DNA from 4 places in the Pantoea sp. C1E2 genome. Region 1 is predicted to be linked to each of the others. Evidence: predicted binding sites of a transcription regulator. Region 1 holds the regulator's gene; each other region holds the start of a gene.
What was found. Region 1 encodes PurR, which represses purine synthesis genes. Its sites were predicted from a motif close to CANGCAAACGTTTGCNTG; they were not measured.
Positions count from the first base shown of each region.

Region 2: the regulator PurR is predicted to act here: its motif matches at 2,116-2,133, upstream of rbsD (D-ribose pyranase).
Region 3: the regulator PurR is predicted to act here: its motif matches at 1,553-1,570, upstream of purE (5-(carboxyamino)imidazole ribonucleotide mutase).
Region 4: the regulator PurR is predicted to act here: its motif matches at 1,251-1,268, upstream of ACXI0A_RS13900 (NCS2 family permease).

Region 1 covers NZ_JBSZHT010000002.1:2,144,852-2,149,065, reverse strand. Annotated here, with positions in the region: gene ACXI0A_RS10505 (C40 family peptidase) at 54-842, shown strand; gene cydH (cytochrome bd-I oxidase subunit CydH) at 928-1,017, opposite strand; gene purR (HTH-type transcriptional repressor PurR) at 1,292-2,317, shown strand; gene punR (DNA-binding transcriptional activator PunR) at 2,314-3,225, opposite strand; gene punC (purine nucleoside transporter PunC) at 3,334-4,214, shown strand, end outside.
Region 2 covers NZ_JBSZHT010000002.1:205,444-209,657, reverse strand. Annotated here, with positions in the region: gene qseC (quorum sensing histidine kinase QseC) at 1-751, opposite strand, end outside; gene qseB (quorum sensing response regulator transcription factor QseB) at 748-1,410, opposite strand; gene ACXI0A_RS01240 (YgiW/YdeI family stress tolerance OB fold protein) at 1,581-1,976, shown strand; gene rbsD (D-ribose pyranase) at 2,147-2,566, shown strand; gene rbsA (ribose ABC transporter ATP-binding protein RbsA) at 2,574-4,082, shown strand; gene rbsC (ribose ABC transporter permease) at 4,079-4,214, shown strand, end outside.
Region 3 covers NZ_JBSZHT010000002.1:1,373,582-1,377,795, forward strand. Annotated here, with positions in the region: gene purK (5-(carboxyamino)imidazole ribonucleotide synthase) at 1-962, opposite strand, end outside; gene purE (5-(carboxyamino)imidazole ribonucleotide mutase) at 959-1,468, opposite strand; gene lpxH (UDP-2,3-diacylglucosamine diphosphatase) at 1,671-2,387, opposite strand; gene ppiB (peptidylprolyl isomerase B) at 2,387-2,881, opposite strand; gene cysS (cysteine--tRNA ligase) at 3,100-4,214, shown strand, end outside.
Region 4 covers NZ_JBSZHT010000002.1:2,880,679-2,884,892, reverse strand. Annotated here, with positions in the region: gene ACXI0A_RS13910 (PfkB family carbohydrate kinase) at 1-325, shown strand, start outside; gene ACXI0A_RS13905 (response regulator) at 262-1,008, opposite strand; gene ACXI0A_RS13900 (NCS2 family permease) at 1,427-2,725, shown strand; gene ACXI0A_RS13895 (hypothetical protein) at 2,984-3,607, shown strand; gene ACXI0A_RS13890 (AMP nucleosidase) at 3,656-4,214, opposite strand, start outside.

The sequences.
Region 1 (4,214 bases):
CTTACTCTGCCGCAGCCTGCTTTTTGCCAGACTGCTTAACCTGTAACCGGACTATGCGTTTACTGATTACGCTTTTCATACTGGCTTTTGCGCAACTGTTTTTTAACGTGGCTTCTGCTTCCCAGCATGCCCCGATTAATGCCAGTTTGCATAATGCCGAGAAAAAAAGTGCGCGCGAAGATGAGCGCCGCAAGCGACGCCCGGTTAAAACAACGGCTAAAAAGTCTCGCCTGACGACTACCGTGCAGAAACTCAAGCTGAAAAAGCAGACTAAGACCGAAACCGCCTTAAACAAAACCAGCCGCAAAAAATCCCTGCTTAAATCGCCATCGAAAAAGTATGGCCATCAACGCCTCGCGAAAAAGTCTGCTGATGTGGATGATGAAGTTCAGGGGCTGACCGGCATCAAGATGAGCAAAACCCACCGTCTGCGCTATCAGAAAGCTCGTGAAACCGCCATGACGAAGCTGATGGGACAGTTGGGTAAACCTTATCAGTGGGGCGGCACTTCCCCACACACCGGTTTCGATTGCAGTGGTCTGGTGTGGTATGCCTATAAAGATCTCGTGAAATACAAATTCCCGCGCACGGCGAATGAGATGTATCACCTGCACGATGCCTCGCCCATTAAGCGCGAGCTGCTGGAAAAAGGGGATTTGGTGTTCTTCCGCATTAATAACCGCGGGACGGCCGATCATGTTGGCGTCTACCTCGGCAACGGTAAATTTATACAGTCACCCCGTACTGGTAAAGACATTCAGATTAGCGCATTAGGCGAAGACTACTGGCAGAAACACTATGTGGGTGCGCGCCGTATGATGACACCAAAAACCATTCGCTAGTTGTTGCGCAACATTCTGTGGCATTGGCCACAAAAAAAGCCGGACGCTTAATCAGTGCCGGCTTTTTTTATTGATGCGTTTTGTATTAATGAAGAATGGCTGTAAAGCTAAACGCAATAATCATCAACAGTGCGCCAACCGTGGTCATTAGCGCCAGCTTTAGATCTGTACTCATCACTACTCCTTAGTCACACATTTATTAGGGTTAAAACAATTTTCGCACAGCGGTGGGCAAAAATCTCGTCTTATCCGCGTTGGCTTGCTAGAATCGCCGCCTTTCGTTGCGCAACTGATTTTGCGCATGCTGTATTTACAGCCTGCTGAAGTGATTTTCCCTGCCTGAAACGGCAGATTTGCCCCCCATTTTAGGGCGTAAAACCCTTCGCAGACGCAAACGTTTAACAATATACTTATCAGTGAGTTGTGATAAGCCGGGGAGTACCTTTTTCATGGCAACAATTAAAGATGTAGCGAAACGCGCTGGGGTATCCACCACCACCGTTTCGCATGTCATCAACAAAACGCGTTTTGTCGCAGAAGAAACGCGTAACGCCGTATGGGAAGCGATTAAAGAACTACACTATTCGCCGAGCGCCGTTGCGCGCAGTTTGAAGGTGAATCACACCAAAACGCTGGGACTGTTAGCCACGTCCAGCGAAGCGCCCTATTTTGCCGAAATCATCGAAGCGGTTGAAAACCACTGTTTTGAACGCGGCTACACCTTGATTCTGGGTAACGCGCATAACGATCTGCAAAAGCAGCGTGCTTACCTCTCAATGATGGCGCAAAAGCGCGTTGATGGTCTGTTGGTGATGTGCTCTGAGTATCCTGCCGATCTGCTGCAGATGCTGGAAGAGAACCGCAATATTCCGATGGTGGTCATGGACTGGGGCGCCTCGCGTGGCGACTTCACCGATACCGTGCAGGATAACGCCTTCCAGGGCGGTTATCTGGCCGGACGCTACCTTATCGAGCGTGGCCACCGAGATATCGGTGCGATTCCGGGTCAGATGGAACGCAACACGGGCGGCGGTCGTCATGCAGGCTTTCTGCAGGCGATGAGCGAAGCCGGCGTAACTGTGCGTCCGGAGTGGGTGGTTCAGGGCGACTTCGAGCCAGAATCGGGTTATCAGGCGATGCAGCAAATTCTCAATCAGAAGCAGCGTCCGACTGCCGTGTTCTGCGGTGGCGATATCATGGCGATGGGCGCGATATGTGCCGCCGATGAGATGGGACTGCGCGTGCCGCAGGATATCTCCGTCATTGGCTATGATAACGTGCGCAACGCCCGTTATTTCACCCCTGCGCTCACCACAGTCCACCAACCGAAAGCGGAGTTGGGCAAAAAGGCCCTCGAAATGCTGCTGGATCGCATCACCAGCAAGCGCGAAGAGCCACAGACCATTGAGGTGCAGCCAACATTGATTGAGCGACGTTCCGTGGGGGACGGTCCGTTCCGCGATTACCGCCGTTAAGGCTGATTTTCGCTGAGCCATTCGTGGTTCAGCGTTTCCGCATCGCCGAGATAAGCGAGTAACCACGCCAGCGCCGGTGACGCGCGCTGTTCTGACCAACTGACGCAGCAGGGACTTTCCGGAAACGGCTGCGGCAGTGATAGCTCAACCAACGCCCCCCTATCAAGTAATGGCCGCGCCAGGTGGCCCGGCACCATCCCCACGCACAGTCCCGCCTGTAAACAATCCATCCCCGTTTCCCACTCTGGCACCACCAGACGTCGCTGATTATCCAGCGTCCAGGTCATGCGTCTTGGCAATGCGCGAGACGTATCTTCCAGCACCAGTGATGGCCAGGCACGCAGCGCCTCTTCATTGAGATCGCTATGCGCCGCCAGGGGATGGCCGGGACTGACCACACAACGCCAGTTGAGGGCGCCCATATCCTGAAATGCAAAACGGCCACCCACCGGAATCGCCTGAGTGGCGCCAATCGCCACATCAACACGCCCGTCGGCCAGGGCATCCCATACACCGTTAAACACTTCGTAGCTGATGATCAATTCCATGTCCGGAAAATGACGGTAGAAGTCCTTCACCAGCTGCCGGGTACGCTGTGGTTTTACAATGCAATCCACGGCAATACTGAGCTGTCCACGCCAGCCATTCGCCAGTTGCTGACACTGTCTGCGTGTTGCCAGCATTTTTTTGATAACAGATCGCCCTTCACGTACAAAATGCTCGCCCGCCGGGGTTAAAACCACCTCACGGTGCTGACGTTCAAACAATGGCACCGCCAACCAGGTTTCCAACTGGCGCACCGTATAGCTTATGGCAGAGGGCACGCGATGTAACTCCTGCGCCGCCGCACTAAAACTGCCATTGCGCGCGACCGCATCAACCACTTCCAGCGCATATTCAGACCACATATTTTAGCCTTCAAAAATTTTAACAGCACTGCGCAAATATTAGCGTTTCACAAAGAATGACGCACTCTTTTACACTCCCCGGCGTTCAATCTGCCAATGAGAAACACTATGTTGTCGTCAAAAGGATTTATGCCCTATCTTGCCGTGCTCAGCATGCTCGGCTTCCTCGCCACGGATATGTATCTGCCTGCTTTTGGAGATATGCAGCGTGACTTTGCCACCGCGCCGGGCACCATTAGCGCCAGCCTCAGTCTTTTTCTCGGTGGATTTGCCTGCGCACAGGTATTTTGGGGGCCGCTGTCAGACCGCTTTGGACGTAAACCGATTTTATTGGCAGGTTTAACGATTTTTGCCTTGGGTTGCCTCGGGATGTTGTGGGTGACCGACGTTAACATGATGCTGGCACTGCGCTTTGTGCAGGCTGTGGGCGTGTGTGCCGCCGCCGTAAGCTGGCAGGCGCTGGTAGTCGATCGCTACCCCAAAGCCCAGGCCAACAAAGTTTTCGCCACCATTATGCCGCTGGTTGCCCTATCCCCCGCTCTGGCACCTCTACTGGGCGCGTGGCTGATGGGTCATTTCCACTGGCGTAGCATCTTTATCGCGCTGACAATTATCACCGTGCTGCTGATCATCGGTACATTTCAGCTTGCCGCGCCTAAAAAAACCAAAGCTGATAATACGCCGCAACCCGGCTGGCTGAATTTGCTCACCACGCGCATCTACAGCGGTAACGTGCTGATTTACTCCGCCTGTTCCGCCAGTTTCTTTGCCTGGCTAACCGGTTCGCCGTTTATTCTGGCTTCTGCGGGTTTAACTCCCGCCGATATTGGTCTGAGCTACATTCCACAAACTATTGCGTTTCTGATTGGTGGCTTTAGTTGCCGTGCGATGCTGAGCCGATATCAGGGATCACAGTTGCTGCCGTGGTTGTTGGTGCTGTATAGCCTGAGTATTTTGAGTCTGTTTGTTGTCGCGATGATGCCCGCGCC
Region 2 (4,214 bases), 1.9 Mb from region 1:
GCAAGGCGGCTAATGGACTGCGCAATTCGTGGGCGGCATCAGAGGTAAAGCGGCGTTCGCGCTGCACCAGTTGTGCCATACGACTAAACAGCCCGTTTAATGCCGACACTAACGGTTTCACCTCCTTGGGCAAGCGCGTTTCATCGAGCGGTGTGGCGTCATCGGGTGCGCGCGACTGGAGTGATGCCGTCAGGCGTTTCAATGGGCGCAATTCGAACCACACCAATGCCAGCAGCATCAGCAGCATAAAAGGCATGGCGTAAAGCCACGGCATCAAACTCGCCAGTGCCAAATCGCGCGTCATTTCGTCGCGGTATTCCCACTCCTGACCCACCACCACACGGTACTGTTTATCCGCAGAAGTCAGCCACAGCAGCCGCCAACTGTCATCGTCACCGCGCAGGCGACCATCGCGAAAGCCATCACGCTTATCGTCAAACTGCATATCTCGCCCGTTCTCGCCATCATTAAGTAATGGCTGGCCGTCCGCACGAAAAATGGCAAAGGCCAGTGCATCATCATCCTGATCGCCACGATGATGGCGCAAAATGGATTTGGTTTTTGGTAGAGAAGCGGCGTGCAAGCTGGTGGGATCGAGCGATAACAGGCGTTTGGCGAACAGCATTTGCTGAGTATCGAACAGCTCATTAACAGTATCACGGGTTTGTTGCCAGGCGCTGTAGCTGGCCACCCCGCCGCATAGGGAAATCAGCAGCACGAAGCCGATGGCGAGTCGCAGAAACAGGCTCATTCAGCCGCACCCAGGGTGTAACCCACGCCATGCACGGTGCGAATAAACGTCGTGCCGAGCTTTTTGCGCAGATGATGAATATGGACTTCCACCGCATTGCTGGTGACATCGTCATCCCAGTTATAGAGTTTTTCCTCCAACTGGCTGCGGGTTAACACTCGGCCGGGATTACGCAGAAACAGTTCCAGCAGCGCCAGCTCACGACTCTTTAAACTGATGGCTTCACCGTCAATCCAGACGTTGTGGCTGCCGGGCGACATCACCACTTTGCCGTGTTTTAGCTCGGGCTGCAGTTGTCCATGACGACGGCGAATAAGTGCCTGCAAGCGTGCCGCCACTTCGCTAAGGGCAAAAGGTTTACAGAGATAGTCATCAGCGCCCAGCTGTAACCCTTGCACACGTTGATCGAGCGCATCCCATGCGGTGAGGATCAACACCGGCACATCCGCGCCCTGCTCACGCCATTGGCGCAGGATCTCCAGTCCATCGCGCTCGGGCAATGAAAGATCCAGTACCACGGCATCCCATGGCGCAGCTGACAGAGCATGGAATCCCGCTTCACCTGACATGAACCAGTCAACGCTGAAGCCGAGTTTCGTCAGCCCCACTTTCAGGCCATCGCCAATTAGCGAGTCGTCCTCAATCAACAAAATGCGCATGCGATTCTCCTTATGTGCAGCGCTCGTTATACGAAGCCAACATTCGCTTGTACAGCGTCAATCGCCGCATTTTGGCTATTTTTTATGTTTTTTTACCCCTTAAGATCCTGTTAAGAACCCTGTGCTGTAATAGCTCCGTATCCCACACATTCATGGAACAGAGGTGAAGAATGAAAAAGAGTGCAGCGCTAATCGCAATTGTGATGTTGGCATCGACGCCAGTTCTGGCCGCGCAACAAGGTGGTTTTGTTGACCCGAGTGCGCCAAAGCCCCAGGTTCACGCAGGTGGCTTCCAGGCTGATAACACCAGCGTCGTCACCGTGAAACAGGCCGAAGAGATGAAAGACGATAGCTGGATCACCGTGCGCGGCTATCTTGATAAGCAAATTGGTGATGAGGACTATCTGTTCCGCGACAGCAGCGGCAACATGAAAGTGGAAATCGACCATAAGCGCTGGCATGGACAGACCATCACGCCGAAGGATCAGGTTGAACTGACCGGCGAGCTGGATAAGGACTTTAATTCCATTGAGTTGGACGTTAAACAGGTTCGCAAGCTGCCATAAAGCCTTTCAGAGCCGTTCAGGCGGCTCACATTCCCCGCCAAACTCAAATTTCCCCCGGTACAAGCGAAACGTTTCGATGGCGATCACACTTCCGTGATGATGCCATTGAGTTGCCGCACACATTTAATACACTCCCGGTCAGCGAAACGTTTCGCTGTGGAGTGGAAGAAATGAAAAAAGGTCGCTTGTTAAACGCTGAACTCTCTCATGTGATTGCCCGCCTGGGGCACACCGACACGCTGACGATTGCTGATGCAGGCTTGCCGATTCCGGCCGGTCCACAGCGTATCGATCTGGCGTTGACGCCGGGAACGCCCGAATTTTTACAGGTGGTTGATGTTGTTACTCAGGAGATGCAAGTCGAAAGCGCCCTGATGGCGGAGGAGATTAAGCAGAACAATCCGCAGCTTCACAGCGCACTGCTCGCCGTGCTCGATGCCTTGCAACGGCACCAGGGGAATGTCATCACCATTAGTTACACCAGCCATGAACAGTTCAAACAAGAAACGCAGCGTAGTCAGGCGGTCATTCGCAGCGGAGAGTGTTCTCCGTATGCGAATGTCATCCTGAGCGCTGGCGTAACCTTCTGAGGTCGTTATGCAACCGTTATTGCAACTCAAAGGGATTGAAAAGTCGTTTCCTGGCGTGAAAGCGCTGAATGGCGCATCGCTTGCCGTTTATCCAGGCCGCGTGATGGCGCTGGTGGGCGAAAACGGCGCGGGTAAATCCACCATGATGAAAGTGCTGACTGGCATTTACAGCATGGATGCCGGCTCGCTGCAGTGGCTGGGCAAGGATGTGGCTTTTTCTGGACCTAAAGCGTCGCAGGAAGCGGGCATTGGTATTATCCATCAGGAACTTAACCTGATTCCTCAATTGACCGTCGCGGAGAATATTTTCCTCGGTCGTGAATTTGTTAACCGTTTTGGCCGCATCGAATGGAATCGGATGTACGCCGAGGCGGATGCCCTATTGCATCGCCTGAACCTGCGCTTCAACAGCCATAAGCTGGTGGGCGACTTGTCGATTGGCGATCAACAGATGGTTGAGATCGCCAAAGTGCTCAGCTTTGAGTCGCAGGTCATCATTATGGATGAACCGACCGATGCACTGACCGATACCGAAACCCTGTCGCTGTTCCGCGTGATCAATGAACTGAAAGCGCAGGGCTGCGGCATTGTTTATATCTCGCACCGCATGAAAGAGATCTTCGAAATTTGCGATGACGTCACCGTATTCCGTGACGGGCAGTTTATTGCCGAACGCGCGGTGAGCGATCTCAGCGAAGAGAGCCTGATCGAGATGATGGTCGGCCGTAAGCTGGAGGATCAATATCCGCACATCGATCAAGCGCCGGGCGAGGTTCGCTTAACCGTTGAAAATCTCAGCGGACCGGGCGTGGATAACGTCAGCTTTAACCTGCGCAAAGGGGAAATCCTCGGCATTTCCGGTTTGATGGGCGCGGGACGCACGGAACTGATGAAAGTGCTGTACGGCGCACTGCCGCGTAGCAACGGCAAAGTCATGCTCAACGGCCGCGAAATTATCACCCGATCACCCCAGGACGGTCTGGCCAACGGCATCGTCTATATCTCGGAAGACCGCAAGCGCGATGGCCTGGTGCTCGGCATGTCGGTGAAAGAGAACATGTCATTGACCGCGCTGCGCTATTTCAGCCATGCCACCGGTAATCTCAAACACAGTGAAGAACAGCTGGCGGTGGGTGACTTCATCCGTTTGTTCAACGTCAAAACCCCGTCAATGGAGCAGCCGATTGGCCTGCTGTCGGGTGGCAATCAGCAAAAAGTGGCGATTGCGCGCGGATTAATGACGCGGCCGGACGTGCTGATTTTGGATGAGCCAACGCGTGGCGTGGATGTCGGTGCGAAAAAAGAGATTTATCAGTTAATTAACCAGTTTAAAGCCGAAGGGCTGAGCATCATTTTGGTGTCGTCGGAAATGCCGGAAGTGCTGGGCATGAGCGATCGCATCCTGGTGATGCATGAAGGCCATCTGAGTGGCGAATTTTCCCGTGAGCAGGCTACCCAGGAATCCCTGATGGCGGCGGCAGTCGGTAAGCAACACAGCGAGGAGTTAGTTGTATGAGCACCCAAACCTTACCCGCCAGCCGTCGCTGGTTTAGCAAAGCCTGGCTGCTGGAGCAGAAATCGCTGATTGCGCTGATCGTGCTGATTGCCGTGGTGGCGAGCCAAAGCCCGAACTTCTTTACCGTCGCCA
Region 3 (4,214 bases), 770 kb from region 1:
GTGAGATTCAAGTGCCCAACCTTACGGCCCGGACGCACTTCTTTGTCATACCAGTGCAAATGCACCAGCGGCTGTTGCAGCCAGTCCACATTCACGTCGGTGCCAATCAGGTTCACCATCACCGATGGCGCAAACACCACCGGCTTCGGCAGCGCCAGACCCAGCACCGCACGCAGATGCAGCTCAAACTGGCTGATGGACGCGCCGTTCTGCGTCCAGTGACCGCTGTTGTGCACGCGCGGCGCCAGTTCGTTGATCAGCAGGCCTTCTGGCGTGATGAAACACTCCATCGCCATCACACCCACGTATTTCAGCTCATGCATGATCGCGCTAAGCATTGCTTCCGCCTGCTGCTGTTGCGCAGCATCGGCCTGTGGGAACGCCACGCTGGTGCGCAGAATGCCGTCCTGATGCAGGTTATGCGTCAGCGGATAGAACACCGTGGTGCCATCCTGACCGCGCGCACCGACCAGCGACACTTCACCGCTGAAGTTGATGCCCTGCTCAACGATGCATTCGCCGTAGCACTCATCCGGCAGCGAATCGGTCTCGTTGGCGCGCAAACGCCACTGACCGCGACCGTCATAACCACCGGTGCGACGTTTCACAATCGCCAGTTCGCCCAGTGAACTGAACACCTGCGGCCACTCAGCTTTATCTGCCAGCAACTGCCATGGCGCCGTTGCCAGGTTCAGCTGATCGAGCAGCTGTTTCTGCGTCAGGCGATCGGCCAGACGCGGGAAGATATCGCGGTTCACAAATGCCGGATGCAACGCCAGCTCGCGCGTTAACGCGGTTTCCGGCCAGCGCTCGATCTCTGCGGTGATCACGCTTTCGGCGATCGGCAGGGCAGAAGGTTCGGCATCCAGACCCACCGGATACACCGCGATGCCCAGCGGTTCACCCGCCTGGCGCAGCATACGGCCTAACTGACCGTTGCCGAGTACGCAAACCGGTTTCATGCATCCACCCGCGGATCTGGGTTGTTCAGCACTTCATCAGTCTGGGTTTGACGCCAGGTGGCGAGACGCGCCGCCAGCTCTTTGTCATGCACCGCCAGAATCTGTGCCGCCAGCAGCCCAGCGTTAGCTGCACCGGCTTTACCGATCGCCAATGTGCCTACTGGAATACCGCGCGGCATCTGCACGATGGAGTAGAGGCTATCCACACCGCTCAGCGCGGCGCTTTGTACCGGCACGCCCAGCACCGGCACCAGCGTTTTGGCAGCAATCATGCCCGGCAGATGCGCAGCACCGCCAGCACCCGCGATGATCACGTGGAAACCGTTATCTGCGGCAGTTTCGGCAAAGCTGAACAGTTTGTCTGGCGTACGGTGAGCAGAGACCACTTCAACGTGGAACGGAACATCCAGGCTGTTAAGAATTTCCTCGGCGAACTGCATGGTAGCCCAGTCACTTTTAGAACCCATGACGATGGCAATACGAGCCGGGGTGGCGTTGGATGACATGCGGTCAACTCCTGTGAATAGTCAAACGAACCTGGCCGGGCGGGCAGGTAAAGAAGGGCACAGAGAATAGCATGAGAAGAGAGCAAGGAAAACGGTTGCGTGGCCGGAAAACGGGCAATGATGCGTGAAGATGGTCAGATGATGAATCTTCATCCCGCTGAGTGTCGAGCCCGGGTACGCCCGACTATTTCAGGATGCGATTTTAAAACGGAAATTCGATCAGCTGCACGCCATCGGCATCGACCTGAATCATCGAGCCATTTTCATGCCAGGCACCGAGCACCACGCGCTGGGCGCTTTCACCTTGCACCAGCAGCTCATGCACCGCCGGACGGTGAGTATGCCCGTGAATCAGAATCCGCACCTGCTGGCGCGTCATCGTATCGATCACGGCTTGCTGATTAACATCCATGATGCTCATCGTCTTGTGCTGGTTGGCTTGCTTGCTGTCGGCGCGCATACGTGCGGCAATGCGCATGCGAATCCGCAGCGGCAGGGCGAGGAACAGACGCTGCAACCAGCGCTGATGCACTTTGGCGCGGAAGCGTAGGTAGCCTTCATCGTCAGTACATAAAGTATCGCCGTGCATGATCAGCACGCGATGGCCGTACAGGCTGAGCACTTGCTCTTCCGGCAGCAACGTCATCCCGCTTTCACGCGCAAAGCGTTTACCGAGCAGGAAGTCTCGATTGCCATGGATAAAGAATTTGGGGATCGGCAGGGCTTTCAGTGCTGCGGCGATTTCGCGGTGCAGCGGATTGGGATCGTCATCGCCAATCCAGGCTTCAAACAGATCGCCGAGGATGTAAAGCGCATCGCAATCGCGCGCTTCACCCTGCAAAAAATGCAGAAAACCGGCAGTAATTGCCGGTTCTTCTGTGCACAGATGCAAATCTGCGATAAACAGCGTGCGCGACATTACTCGCTAACAGTCACTTTCTGGATGACAACGTCGTCAACCGGAACGTCCTGATGCATGCCGCTGCGGCCAGTTTTCACCGCTTTGATTTTCTCAACCACGTCCATGCCTTCAACCACTTCAGCGAACACGCAGTAACCCCAGCCCTGCAGGCTTTCGTCACGGAAGTTCAGGAAGTCGTTGTCTGCTACGTTAATGAAGAACTGTGCAGTCGCTGAGTGTGGCGCCTGAGTACGGGCCATTGCCAGCGTACCTTTGGTGTTCTTCAGACCGTTGTTGGCTTCGTTACGAATGTCTTCTTTGGTGTCTTTCTGCTTCATGCCAGGCTCGAAACCGCCGCCCTGAACCATGAAACCGTTGATCACACGGTGGAAGATGGTGTTGTCGTAGAAACCTTCACGGCAGTAGTCCAGGAAGTTTTTCACGGTAGCCGGCGCTTTGTCATCGAAGGTTTTGATTACGATGTCGCCATGGTTCGTCTGGAAAGTGACCATTATATTCGTCCTGTTACGGGTGTCGTCAGTATCAACTGCCGCGCCTGCTAAGCGGCGGGGCATTTTTGTAGACGCCTCTTATATCACAAATTCCGATGGCTCGTCAGTAAGGCAGCCACAGAAGGTAAGCGAGCGATGCACAACTGAGAAAAATACGGCACAATACCCAGCTACGCTGGAAAGGCGTATCCCGCAAACGTTAATAACGGAATCGTTCAATGCTGAAGATCTATAACACCCTGAGCCGTCAGAAAGAGGAATTCAAACCGATCCACGCTGGTCAGATCGGCATGTACGTCTGTGGAATTACGGTTTATGACCTTTGTCATATCGGTCATGGGCGTACCTTCGTTGCATTTGATGTGGTGTCACGTTATCTGCGCTATGTGGGCTATCAGCTCAAATATGTGCGTAACATTACCGATATTGAAGACAAGATCATCAAACGTGCCAACGAGAACGGTGAGAGCATCGAAACGCTGACCAACCGTATGATCGCTGAAATGCACAAAGATTTTGACGCATTGGGCATTCTACCGCCGGATCTGGAGCCGCGTGCCACGCGCCATATCCCTGAAATCATCGAACTGGTTGAGCGTCTAATCGAACGCAAACACGCTTATGTGGCGGACAACGGCGACGTGATGTTCGATGTGCTGAGTGACAAAGGTTACGGCGTGCTGTCGCGTCAGGATCTTACTCAGCTGCAGGCGGGCGCGCGCGTTGAAATCACTGAAATCAAACGCAACCCGATGGACTTCGTGTTGTGGAAAATGTCCAAGCCGGATGAGCCCGCCTGGAATTCCCCGTGGGGCAACGGTCGTCCGGGCTGGCACATCGAGTGTTCCGCGATGAACTGCAAACAGCTCGGCAACCACTTCGATATTCACGGTGGCGGATCGGACCTGATGTTCCCGCACCATGAAAACGAAGTGGCGCAGTCGACCTGTGCGCATGACGGCGATTACGTCAACTACTGGATGCACTCCGGCATGGTGATGATCGACCGTGAGAAGATGTCGAAATCACTCGGCAACTTCTTCACCGTGCGCGATGTACTGGCGCATTACGATGCGGAAACCGTGCGTTATTTCCTGATGTCGGGCCACTATCGCAGCCAGCTTAACTACGGCGAAGATAACCTTAATCAGGCACGTGCGGCGCTGGAGCGTCTCTATACCGCGCTGCGTCACACCGATGCCAGCGCCACGCCAGCAGGCGGCGAAGAGTTTGAAGCGCGCTTCCGCACTGCGATGGATGACGACTTCAACACGCCGGAAGCTTACTCGGCATTCTTCGACATGGCGCGTGAAGTCAATCGCCTGAAAACCGA
Region 4 (4,214 bases), 740 kb from region 1:
CCATGCACCAGAGGGGGCATGGGGACAAGAGAGCGGTGGAGAAGGGTTATGGCAGCCGGCATGGTGCCTGAAACCGGAAGAGATTGTGGGCAGCGTTGGAGCGGGAGATGCGTTTTGTGCTGGGGTGCTCTATGCCAGTCACGAAGGTCTGCCCTTGCTGGAGACATTGAAGCTGGCACATACCTGCGCCTGTTTCAATTTGCATGCAGCAAATGCGCTGGACGGCACGCGGCCATTGGCCGAGATGCAGCGCTGGATGGATCAGGCAATCTGTGTTTCGCGGGCGGCCGAAGCGGGACGCAGTACATCAGCGGAAAAGACATAACCCAGGCCGCGGATGGTTCGGATCAGACTTGGCTGATGCGGATTGGCTTCAATCTTGCGCCGTAGTCGCATAATCAGCACGTCTATCGTTCGGTCGAACACCTCAAGACTTTCATTGTGGGTCAGTTCCAGCAGTTGATCACGCGTCAGCACTTTGCGTGCGTGACCCACCAGGGCGCGCAACAGGGTATATTCGCCTTGAGTGAGGGCAACGCTTTCGCGCTGAGGATTAAACAGCTGGCAACGCGCATCATCCAGCCGCCAGCCATTAAATTGCCATCCTTCATCCTGCTGTGTATCGGCTTGTGTCAGACGCCCGCAACGGCGTAATGCAGCGCGCGCGCGCGCCACAACCACGCGGGGATTAAAGGGTTTGGCGATGTAATCATCAGCACCCATCTCTAATCCCACCACCATATCCGCTTCCGAACCCATCCCGGTTAGCATGATGACCAGCAGATCCGGCCGCTGCCGCTGCATCTGTTGCAGCACCAGTAAGCCGTTGGTGTCCGGTAGCATCATATCCAGCATAACCAATGAGATTTCGGGGTGCAGGTTGAGTAGCGCAAGGGCATCTTTGCCCTGATGGCAGCTGTAAACAGTAAACACATGTTCACTTAATACATCGTGCAGCAATTCGCACACGGCACGATCATCATCAACGACTAAAATCGCGGGCTTCATTGCGCTTTCTCACATGTTGCGAAAGGGTTAAAAAGCAGTGTAACCCGATGTTTTTAAGCTGCTGCCCTATGCTGCAGAAACGTGAGCGCCATCGCCAGGCAGTGTGCGAAATCGTGCGTTGCCGCAATATTTTCTACCGAGACCATTGACCGTAGGGAAAACGATTGCGCGGCAATAGTGCAATGCACCATAATCGCGCCTCATTCTGGTTCGGAATTATCTTAACCGTCGCGCTATTCGTAAACGTAAACGATTGCGTATGGTGATGGCATAGCTATTGCTATATGGACAGGGGAAAGCGGAAGGTGCTCTTGCCTTACGTCCGGCTCAAATCGCTTTCATCAAAAATATAACTAGTGTTTCAACCACATTGGCAAGAGAGAACGTGCACCCGTGCCGTCTCCGCTCATGAGAGATGATGATGTTAGAAAAACTCTTCAAACTTAAAGCGCACAACACCACCGTGCGCACAGAAATCATTGCGGGTATCACTACCTTCCTGGCCATGGCCTACATCCTGTTTGTTAATCCGAGCATTCTCGGTGCGACCGGCATGGATAAAGGCGCGGTATTTGTGGCCACCTGTTTAGCGGCGGCAATTGGCTGTGTGCTGATGGGGCTGATCGCCAACTACCCGATCGCGCTTGCTCCGGGCATGGGTCTCAATGCCTTCTTCACTTATACCGTTGTGCTGCACATGGGCTACACCTGGCAGATCGCACTCGGCGCGGTGTTCCTGTCAGCGGTCATCTTCTTTGCGCTGTCGATTTTTAAAATTCGTGAATGGATTATTGCCAGTATTCCGTTGCCGCTGCGCGCGGGTATCGCTGCGGGTATTGGCTTGTTCCTGGCACTGATCGCGCTGGAAGGCGCGGGCATCGTGGTGGATAACCCGGCAACACTGGTTGGCCTGGGCGATCTGACCAAACCGGGCCCACTGCTGGCACTGTTAGGTTTCTTCATCATTGTGGCGCTGGAAGCGCGTCGCGTGACCGGCGCAGTGCTGATTGGTATCCTGGTCGTCACCTTTATTTCGATGGGCATTGGTCTGACGCCATTTGGTGGCGTTTTCTCAGCGCCACCTTCGATTGCACCGACCTTTATGCAACTGGATATCTCCGGTGCGTTTAACGTAGGTCTGGTGAGCGTTATCTTCGCCTTCCTGTTTGTAGATGTGTTCGATAATACCGGTACGCTGCTGGGCGTGACCAAGCGTGCGGGTCTGGCGGATGAGCAGGGCAATGTGCCGAAAATGGGCCGTGCGCTGATCGCTGACAGTGCTGCTGCGCTGTTTGGTTCATTACTGGGAACCTCAACCACCACCAGCTATGTCGAATCTGCTGCGGGTGTCAGTGCCGGTGGTCGTACCGGTTTGACGGCTATAGTGGTCGCTGTGCTGTTCCTGCTGAGCCTGTTCTTCTCGCCGCTGGCGGGTAGTGTTCCGGTTTACGCTACCGCACCGGCATTACTGTTTGTTGCGGTGTTGATGGCCTCTGGTTTGGCCGAAATTGACTGGAAAGACATCACCACGGCTGCGCCCGTAACCGTCACCGCGCTGACCATGCCTTTGACTTACTCCATCGCCAACGGAATCGCCTTCGGTTTCATTACCTGGACCGTGGTAAAACTGCTGAGTGGTCGTACGAAAGAGATCAATGCTGCACTGGTGATTCTCTCGATTCTGTTCGTGATCAAACTGGGCTGGTTAAGCGCTTAAGTTTTGGTTTCCGGAAGCCCGCTCGGGCTTCCGTGTTTTCTGTTTCATCCCCGCAAATATTCTCTGTGCGACCTCTCGCAATCCTTCACTAAGGCTCCTTCTGTTATTTCTCTGCCAGTTTTAGCCTGTGCGGCGTATTGATGCCTGCCTGATCTTTTTTTGCCGTGAATGGCGGGTTCGTGGAATGTTTAATCGGCTCGAATCTGTTTCACTAATCTGCAAGGTGAAGAGATAGCCGGGTCTATCTGGAGGTTTGTAATGGAATACGCCATGCGTGCTGCCCCGTTTCTTCCACCTCTTATCTACGTCGTCAGGAATATTGAGGATTCAAAAATGGAAGAATTAACTCAACGAGTCGGGTTGTTGGAAAAAACCACGCATCAAATTCAACAGGATGTTGCCGTCCTGACCGCGCGATCCGAGAATTTCGCGACCAAGGCCGATATCGGCACGCTGCGTACCGAACTGCTGGGAGAAATGGGGCAGTCGGAAAAGCGTACCGATGGTAAGTTCGAAAAGATGGCGGTGCACTTTGACGATAAACTGGGGAAAATGGCGCTGCATTTCGACGGTAAATTGGAAAAGTTGGAATTGCGCATCGACGATAAATTGGAAAAGTTGGAACTGCGCATCGACGATAAATTGGAAAAGTTGGAACTGCGCATCGACGACAAGCTAGACAAAATGGAACAACGCATCGATGTGAAGTTTGAACGCATGGATGAAAAATTTGAGAAGAAGTTTGTCAGGATCGATGAGAAGTTTGAAAAGCTTGACGTGAAATTTGAAAAGCTGAATGACCGACTCACCTGGTCCATTATGGTGCCCGCTATTCTGGCTGTCCTGGCCTGGTTTGTGAAAGATCTGCTAGTTAAAGTTTGATCTGAAATCCAATGTGACTCCGGCCCCATTGGGACCGGAGTTAAACCTTTACCTGAAGGGGGGTTCATTAAAGGTGCGCAACTTCCTTGAATGCAACTTATCGCCCTCAGCACGCAGCAGTTCTACCGCGCAAATGCCAATCTGCAGATGCTCAGAAATCGCCCCCTCATAGAAACGATTCGCCTGTCCCGGCAATTTAATCTCGCCGTGCAGTGGCTTATCCGAGACGCACAGTAAGGTGCCGTAAGGTACACGGAAGCGATAACCCTGCGCAGCAATCGTGGCACTCTCCATGTCTACCGCCACCGCGCGACTCAGGTTAAAACGCAATGCAGAAGCGGAGTAACGCAACTCCCAGTTACGGTCATCCGTGGTCACTACCGTGCCGGTACGCAGGCGCTGTTTTACCTCTTCTCCAGGCATACCGCTCACGGCTTTGGTGGCGTCATACAGCGCACGCTGCACTTCAGCAATGCTTGGGATAGGAATGTCCGGCGGCAGCACGCTATCTAATACATGATCGTCACGCAAATAAGCATGTGCCAGCACGTAATCACCGATGGTCTGGCTTTCGCGCAGACCGCCGCAGTGACCAATCATCAGCCAG